DNA from 2 places in the Bradyrhizobium cedriense genome. Region 2 is predicted to be linked to the other one. Evidence: riboswitches for the same ligand, from Rfam matches in the RefSeq annotation. Region 2 holds a riboswitch; the other holds the start of a gene.
The links. A riboswitch is a leader RNA that binds a small molecule or an ion and turns the genes downstream of it on or off. The one in region 2 is predicted to bind S-adenosylmethionine.
Positions count from the first base shown of each region.

Region 1: another riboswitch for S-adenosylmethionine. It lies ahead of ACYCVF_RS19385 (O-succinylhomoserine sulfhydrylase); the one in region 2 lies ahead of metX (homoserine O-acetyltransferase MetX).

Region 1 is NZ_JBTSWB010000004.1:588,586-592,999, forward strand. It holds gene ACYCVF_RS19375 (SGNH/GDSL hydrolase family protein) at 1-19, shown strand, start outside; gene ACYCVF_RS19380 (SGNH/GDSL hydrolase family protein) at 32-1,024, shown strand; gene ACYCVF_RS19385 (O-succinylhomoserine sulfhydrylase) at 1,090-2,277, opposite strand; SAM riboswitch at 2,353-2,432, opposite strand; gene ACYCVF_RS19390 (2'-deoxycytidine 5'-triphosphate deaminase) at 2,505-3,650, shown strand; gene ACYCVF_RS19395 (PAS domain-containing protein) at 3,840-4,253, shown strand; gene ACYCVF_RS19400 (hypothetical protein) at 4,357-4,414, shown strand, end outside.
Region 2 is NZ_JBTSWB010000005.1:276,434-280,847, reverse strand. It holds gene ACYCVF_RS22545 (prephenate/arogenate dehydrogenase family protein) at 1-255, opposite strand, end outside; gene hisC (histidinol-phosphate transaminase) at 252-1,349, opposite strand; gene ACYCVF_RS22535 (chorismate mutase) at 1,383-2,231, opposite strand; SAM riboswitch at 2,452-2,531, shown strand; gene metX (homoserine O-acetyltransferase MetX) at 2,617-3,813, shown strand; gene metW (methionine biosynthesis protein MetW) at 3,815-4,414, shown strand, end outside.

The DNA.
Region 1 (4,414 bases), on a different contig from region 2:
GGCCCAGCAGCAAAATTGAGGTCTAGCGTTAATGAGTTCTCTACGCCCTTTTTGCCTGACGACGTGGCTGGCCGCGCCTGCAGCCGCAGCGCTGTTGTTGCTGACGCCGGCCTCGCAGTCGCATGCCCAGACGCCAGCCGCACAGGTGACGCCCGCCCCCGCGCAGTCGGCTGATCCCGCCTCCGCTTCGCCCTCCCAGACCACAGTCGCTGCGACGTCGCCCGAGCAACGCGGCATCACGGCACGCGCCATCGACAAGGTGAAGCAGGCCGCCAAGTCTGCCGGCGACATCTTCAACCGTGTGCCCTGCCTGCCGCCGAAGGGCGGTTCGAAGGCGATGGGCTCGCTGCCGCATGTTGCTGGCAAGCTCGTCGCCGGCCAGCCCGTCGTCATCGTCGCGTTCGGCTCCTCGTCTACTCAAGGGTTCGGCGCGAGCTCGCCGGAGTTCAACTACCCAAATCGTCTCGCCGCGCAGCTGCGCCGGCACTATCCGACCTCCGACATCAGCGTCATCAATGCCGGCGTCGGCGGCGAGGACGCTCCCGAGATGATGAAGCGCCTCCAGACGCAGGTGATCGACATGCATCCGGACCTCGTGATCTGGCAGGTCGGCACCAACGCCGTGTTGCGAAATCTCGATCCCGGTGAAACCGCCAAGCTGGTCGAGGAAGGCATCAGCCGCATTCAGGCTGCCGGGGGCGCCGACATCGTGCTGGTGGATCCGCAATATTCGCCGGCCGTCAATCAGCGCGCCGAGAGCGCCGGCAAAATGGTGAAGCTGCTCGGCAGTGTCGCCGAGCTCCGTCACGTCGGAATCTTCCCGCGCTTCGAGGTGATGCGCGACTGGCACGAGAAGCAGGCCATTCCGGTCGAAGGCTTCGTGATCGCCGACGGCCTGCACATGAACGATTGGGGCTATGCCTGCTTCGCCCAGCTATTGGGTGACGACATCATCCGTTCCGTCGGCCAGATCAAGCTCGGGGTGAACGTGCCCGCGGACGTTCGGACGTACCGGCCGATGTGATTGGAAGCGAATGGGGAATGGCGAATAGCGAATAGGGATTGCTACTCGCTACTCGCCATTCGCCCTTACACCTTCTCCAGCGCTGCCGTCAGATCTTCGATCAGGTCGTCAGGGTGCTCGAGCCCGGTGGAGAAGCGAATGAACCCTTCGCTGATGCCGAGCGCGGCGCGGTCCTCCGGCTTGAGGCGCTGATGCGTCGTGGTGGCAGGATGCGTGACGAGGCTCTTGGCGTCGCCGAGATTGTTCGAGATCTTCGCCAGCTTCAATTCGTTGAGCGCGCGGAACGCGGCCGCCTTGCCGCCCTTGACCTCGAAGCCGACCAGCGTCGAGCCGCCGCGCATCTGCTTCTTCACCAGAGCTGCCTGCGGATGGTCGGCACGGCCGGGATAGACCAGCCGCGAGATCTTCGGATGGCTCGCCAGCACCTCGGCAATGCGCGCTGCAGTATCGGTCTGCGCGCGCACGCGCACGCCGAGCGTCTCCAGGCCCTTGAGCAGGACCCAGGCGTTGAACGGCGAGATCGACGGCCCGGTCTGGCGCATGAAATTGTGGATGTGCTCGGCGATGAAGGCTTCCGACGACAGGATGATGCCGCCCAGGCACCGGCCCTGGCCGTCGATATGCTTGGTCGCGGAATACACGACGACGTCGGCCCCTAACGCGAGCGGGCTCTGCCAGATCGGGGTTGCGAACACGTTGTCGACGATGAGCCGGGCGCCGCCCTTGTGCGCGATCTCGGCGATGCCGGGGATGTCCAGCACGTCCAACGTCGGGTTGGTCGGGCTCTCCAGGAAGAACGTCTTGGTGTTCGGCCGCAACGCCCGCTGCCACTGGTCGAGATCGAGCCCGTCGACCAGCGTGGTCTCGATGCCGTAGCGCGGCAACAGATCCTGGATGACGTAGAGGCACGAGCCGAACAGCGCCCGCGACGCCACCACGTGATCGCCGGCCTTCAGCGGCGCCAGGATCGCGGTCGTCACCGCAGCCATGCCGGTCGCCGCCGAACGGGCGGCTTCGGCACCTTCGAGCTCGATCATGCGGCGCTCGAACATCGCGATGGTCGGGTTGGAGTAGCGCGAATAGATGAAGCCGGGGTCCTCGCCCTTGAACCGCGCCTCGCACTCCTCGGCGCTGTTGTAGACATAGCCCTGGGTCAGGAACAGCGCCTCCGAGGTCTCGCCATATTGCGAGCGCAGCGTCCCGGAATGGACCAGGCGGGTTTCGGGGCGATAGTTGGCGGTCGACTTCGACATAGGTACCTCCGACATGACCGTCGACGCGAAAAACGGTCACAAAAAAACCGGCCTGGAAATCTCCACGGGCCGGGATCACAGAGGTCCCCGGCCTGTTTAGCGACTTATTTAACGTGGCTGCAAGCCGGCCGGCTCAAATCACCACGGGATAAGTGATGCTCATATTCCGCTATGCCCTTTCCGTCAAGGCGTCCATCGGATAGCCGTAAAAGGCTAGTATTTCCCGTATGTCGGTATGCGTTTGCCCCCTTGATGAGGACCGCCGTTTGACGTTCACGGTCGCTGCCGACGCCAATGGTATCCTGCCTGACCGCATGATCGCGGCGATGGCGGAGGCGGGGCTTATTCTGCCCGCATACGACTTCGTCGAAAGCCAGATCCAGCCGGCAAGCCTCGATCTGCGCCTCGGCGATATCGCCTATCGCGTCCGTGCGAGCTTCCTGCCCGGCCCCGGTGCCACCGTGGCCGAGCGCATCGACGAGTTGAAGCTGCACGAGTTCAGCCTTGCCGACGGCGCGGTGCTGGAGACCAACTGCGTCTACATCGTGCCGCTGCTGGAAAGCCTGGCGCTGCCGCCGGAGATCGTCGCGGCCGCGAACCCCAAGAGCTCCACCGGCCGGCTCGACGTCTTCACCCGCGTGATTGCCGACGGCACCCGCCGGTTCGACATGATCGGCGCCGGCTATCACGGTCCGCTCTATGCCGAGATCAGCCCGAAGACCTTTCCGGTGCTGGTGCGCGAGGGCTCGCGCCTGTCGCAGGTGCGCTTCCGCACTGGTGACGCCATCCTCAATGCCGACGAACTTGACGGCTTGCATGCAGCCGAGCGCCTCGTCGACATCGACGATGCTGATCTCTCGGGCGGCGTCGCTGTATCGGTGGATCTGTCGGGCGAGAAGGCGAGCGGCTTCGTCGGCTATCGCGCCAAGCGCCACACTGGCGTCGTCGACGTCGATCGCCGTTCCGGCTATGCGGTCGAAGACTTCTGGGAGCCGATGTCGGCCCGCCCCGACGGCAGCCTGATCCTCGACCCCGGCGAATTCTACATCCTCGCCTCGAAAGAAGCGGTGCAGGTGCCGCCCGATTACGCCGCGGAGATGGTGCCGTTCGATCCGCTGGTCGGCGAGTTCCGCGTGCATTACGCCGGCTTCTTCGATCCCGGCTTCGGCTATGCCGGCGCCGGCGGGCAGGGCGCGCGCGCCGTGCTGGAGGTGCGCTCGCGAGAGGTTCCGTTCATCCTCGAGCACGGCCAGATCGTCGGTCGCCTCGTCTATGAGAAGATGCTGGCCCGGCCCGACGCGATGTACGGGCAGCGCATCGGTTCCAACTATCAGGCGCAGGGCCTCAAACTATCGAAGCATTTTCGGGTGTAGCTCCACGCTCTACTGTCATGCCCCCGGCTTGACCGGGCATCCAGTACGCCGCAGCCTCTCGATTTGTTCACTGACGCCTCGGAACACTGGATCGCCCGCCCCGGCGCGCAAGTGCGCACAACGCGGGTGATGACTCCGAATGTGCGTCAGGACGCGACGCAAAACCAGGGCTACATGCGAGGTGACGAGATGAGCAATCCATCCGATCTCGACGCAAACATCATCGAAGACGTCGCGGACGCGCTGATCTATTCCGATCGCTCCGGCACGATCATCCGCTGGAATCGCGCATCGACCACGCTGTTCGGTTTCCCGGCGGACGAAGCGCTCGGACAGAACCTCGACCTGATCATCCCCGAACATCTGCGCGCGGCGCACTGGAAGGGTTTCGAGGCCGCTCTCGCCAGCGGCGTAATGAAGTTGGCGGGACGACCGACTCTGACTCGCGCGCTGCACCAGAGCGGGCGCAAGCTCTACATCGAGATGACCTTCGCGCTCGTGCGCGACGCCGAAGGTCGCGTGCAGGGATCAGTTGCGATGGCGCGCGACGTCACCGAACGCGTCGAACGCGAGCGCGCCGCCAAGGCTGCGCAAAGTTCGTGATGCGGAATTGACGGGCTGCCGTGCAGGGCGTCCTGCACGCGCATCATGTTGTCTGCGACCCGATGCAGTGACACACTCGATCAAACAACGATCGGGAGCGAACATGACCGCCGCATCGGACCCCGCGCAGCAAGCGCAATGGACGCGCTGGCGCGCGGTCG
Region 2 (4,414 bases):
CTGAGCCACGGGTCCGCAGGCGCCGACCGGAATGCATAGGATGACGAGATCGGCATCCTTCACGGCCTCCGCATTGGTTGCGACGACCTCATCGACGATGCCGAGCTCGGCGACGCGCGCGCGTGTCTTCTCCGATCGCGCGGTGGTGACGATCTCGCCCGCCAGGCCCTGGAGCTTCGCAGCGCGCGCGATCGAGCCGCCGATCAGGCCGAAGCCGATCAGCGCGACGCGCTCGAAATGCCCCTGCGACCTCATTTGCCGGCCATGAAGTCGCGCAAGCCCTCGACCACGAGACGGTTGGCCTCCTCGGTGCCGATCGTCATGCGCAGCGCATGCGGCAGGCCGTAGTTCTTCAAGCCGCGCAGCACGAGGCCTCGCCTGGTCAGGAAGGCGTCGGCGTCGTCAGCGGTTTTGCCCTTGTCGGCCGGGAAGTGGATCAGCACGAAATTGGCGACGCTCGGCGTCACCTTCAGTCCGAGCTTGCCGATCTCCTCGGTGAGCCAGTTGCGCCAGGTCTCGGTAAACTGCTTCGACATTGCCTGGTGTGCGGTGTCCTCGATCGCGGCGACCGCGGCATACATCGCCGGCGTCGACACGTTGAAGGGACCGCGGATGCGGTTGACGGCGTCGATGATGTGTTCGGGGCCGAACATCCAGCCGATGCGCAGCGCAGCCAGGCCGTGGATCTTGGAGAAGGTGTGCGTCACCACCGTGTTCTCGGTGGTGGCGACGAGCTCGATCCCCATCTCGTAGTCGTTGCGCGAGACGTAGTCGGAATAGGCGGCGTCGAGCACCAGCAACACGTGCAAGGGCAGGCCGGCGCGCAGCCGCTTGACCTCGTCGAACGGGATGTAAGTGCCGGTCGGGTTGTTGGGGTTGGCGAGCCAGACCAGCTTCGTCTTCGGCGTCACTGCCTTGAGGATGGCATCGACGTCGCAGGTGAGGTTCTTCTCGGCCGCGACGACGTTCTTGGCGCCGACAGCCATCGTCGCGATCGGGTAGACCAGGAAACCGTGCGTGGTGGAGATCGCCTCGTCGCCGTGGCTGAGATAGGTGTGGGCGAGCAGATTGAGGATCTCGTCCGAGCCGGCGCCGCAGATGATGCGGTTGGGATCGAGTCCGAAAGAGCGGCCGATCGCCTCGCGCAGCACACGCGAGGTGCCTTCCGGATAGTCCTCCAGATGATCCGCCACGCGCTTGAACGCCTCGATCGCTTTGGGCGAGGGTCCGAACGGCGTCTCGTTGGCCGAGAGCTTGAACACCTTGCGGCCCGGCTCCGGCACCGGACTCTTGCCGGGGGTGTAGGGCGCAATATCGAGAATGCCGGGATTCGGCACGGGACGGGACATCTTGGACTCCGGATAGGCGGGGCTGCTCGCGATTTACGATTTTGCCCCGGTCGGGGGCACCGTATAGCGCGTTGCGTGGCTCCCGACGAGGGCCGTGGAGCGCACCGAGGCCCCCGCCTCGATCAGGGCAGCCCTGATTTTGTCGATGGTGGTCGCGCTGGTCACCGAGATCAGCAACGCCGCGCCGTCGAAGGCGGTGTCGGGCACCGCCACGATCTCCGCGAGCGGCGACAGGGCGCGCGCGACCTCGGCGTTCCACCCCGACACCCGTACGCTGAAGGTCTCGATTTCCGTCACCAGAGCACTGTCGGGGACACGCGAGACCGCGAACACCGGCATCGCCGCAGGATGATCGGCGCGTTCGACGAAAGGCATCCGCGCGATGATCTTTGGCGCGCCAGCGGCCTCGAGCGACAGCCACCACGGCGTCCGGCTGGATGTTGCCGAGACCAGCGCCAGGTCGCCCTTGGATTTCGCCACCGCCTCGACCGCGGCCTGCGCGCTGAAATGTGCGACGTAGGGCACGGTGAAGCCGAAATGAAAGCGCGCGGAGTCGCGCATCGCCGACTCGCTGACCGAGATGTCGGCATGCACGGAGAACGGCGCCTGGACATAGGTGAAGGTCGAGATGATGACGCGCCAGATGCTCTCGACCGTATCGAGCGGCAGGATGCCGCGATGGCGCTGCACGAGGTGGCGCATCATGTCGGCCTCGCGCGCCGGGCGGAACGCCGAGCCGACCTCTTGCGTCTGCTTCACCTGGATCAAGCGGTCGATGATGTCGCCGCGCTGCATCAGGAGGCGATGCATGCTCTCGTCGATCGCGTCGATCTCCTTGCGCAGTTCCTGGAGCGATGGTGGCGCGGGCGGACGTTGGGTCATGTCTGACTTGGACTGTTGAAGAACTTGGGCCGTTGAGGGGCGTTCAATGCGGGTCGGCAAGACACTTCGTAAGGCCGCCACCGTTGCGATCAATGTCCTGATTAGGCAGTCGGGGCGGCGAAAGCAAAGAGAAATGACGGTCTGTTTTGCCGATGAGACAGAGACGAATTTGACTGACCCGGACCGCGACTTGACGAAAACCACCCAAGACGGTAGCGTTTGCCTGTTCCGTGGTCATTTGAGCCGGCCGGCTTGCAGCCACGTTAAAAAACTCGCTAAACAGGCCGGGGACGCTTCCGATCCCGGCCGAACCTATCGTTCAGGCCGGGTTTTTCATGGCCTGATTCCAGCGGCTGTCTGACGGCAGTCGCAAACGAGGTCGATGATGGTTGGCGTCAAGTCCGTGCCCAGTCCTGCGATCAGCTCCGACGAACGGTCGCACGAGGTGGATCACCCGAGCTCGCAGGTCGCGCATTTCGGCGCAGAGCAGCCGCTGCGGCTCGATTGCGGCGTCGATCTCACCCCGTTCCAGATCGCCTACCAGACCTATGGCGAGCTCAACGCCGACCGCTCCAACGCCATTCTGATCTGCCATGCGCTGACTGGCGACCAGCATGTCGCCAACGTGCATCCCGTCACCGGCAAGCCCGGCTGGTGGGAAACGCTGGTCGGCCCCGGCCGGCCCATCGATCCCAAGCACTACTTCATCATCTGCTCCAACGTGATCGGCGGCTGCATGGGCTCGACCGGCCCGGCCTCGGTCAATCCGGCCACCGGCAAGGTCTGGGGCCTGGATTTCCCTGTCATCACCATCCCCGACATGGTGCGCGCGCAGGCGATGCTGATCGACCGGCTCGGCATCGACACGCTGTTCGCCGTCGTCGGCGGCTCGATGGGCGGCATGCAGGTGCTGCAATGGACCGCGGCCTATCCTGCCCGCGTGTTCTCCGCGCTGGCGATTGCCTGCGCGACGCGGCACTCGGCGCAGAACATCGCCTTCCACGAGCTCGGCCGCCAGGCCGTGATGGCCGATCCCGACTGGCACAATGGCGGCTATGCGGACCGCGGCATCCATCCGCATCGCGGGCTCGCGGTGGCCCGGATGGCGGCGCATATCACCTATCTCTCGGACGCCGCGCTGCATCGCAAGTTCGGCCGCCGCATGCAGGACCGCGAGCTGCCGACCTTCTCGTTCGATGCCGACTTCCAGGTCGAAAGCTATCTTCGTTACCAGGGCTCGTCCTTCGTGGAACGCTTCGATGCCAACTCCTATCTCTATCTGACGCGCGCGATGGACTATTTCGACATCGCCGCCGATCATGGCGGCGTGCTGGCGAAGGCCTTTGCGGGAATCCAGACCCGCTTCTGCGTGGTCTCCTTCACCAGCGACTGGCTGTTTCCGACGTCGGAATCGCGCGCGCTGGTGCACGCGCTGAATGCGTCGAGCGCGCGGGTGTCGTTTGCCGAGATCGAGACAGATCGCGGCCACGACGCGTTCCTGCTCGACGTGCCCGAGTTCTTCGACATTTCCCGCGCCTTCCTGCAATCGGCAGGCAAGGCGCGCGGATTGAAGGGTAGCTGAGATGTCCGTGCAGGAAGTATTGCCGCTGGACGGCGTTGCGGGCCGGCAGTCCGGTGACTATCGCGCCGATCATCGGCTGGTGGCCGAGATGGTGAAGCCGGGCTCGAAGGTGCTCGATGTCGGCTGCGGCGAGGGCGATCTGCTTCAGCTGCTGGAGACCCGCGGCATCGACGGCCGCGGCATCGAACTGTCGCGCGAGGGCGTCAACCGCTGTGTTGCCAAGGGCCTCGCGGTGGTGCAGGGCGATGCCGATACCGACCTCGTCAACTATCCCGACGACGCCTTCGACTACGTGATCCTGTCGCAGACGCTGCAGGCGACGCGGCAGCCGCGTGTGGTGCTGGAGAACCTGTTGCGCATCGGCCGCCGAGCCATCGTCTCTTTCCCGAATTTCGGCTTCTGGAAGATGCGGCTCCAGCTCCTGATCGGCGGCCACATGCCGCGCACGGAGAATCTGCCGGCGACCTGGTACGACACCGCCAACATCCATTTCTGCACCATCAAGGATTTCGTCGAGCTCTGCGACGAGATCAACGTCAAGATGGAGCGATCGGTCGCGCTTGATCTTTATGGCCGCCCGGTGCCGCTGAACCTGCCATGG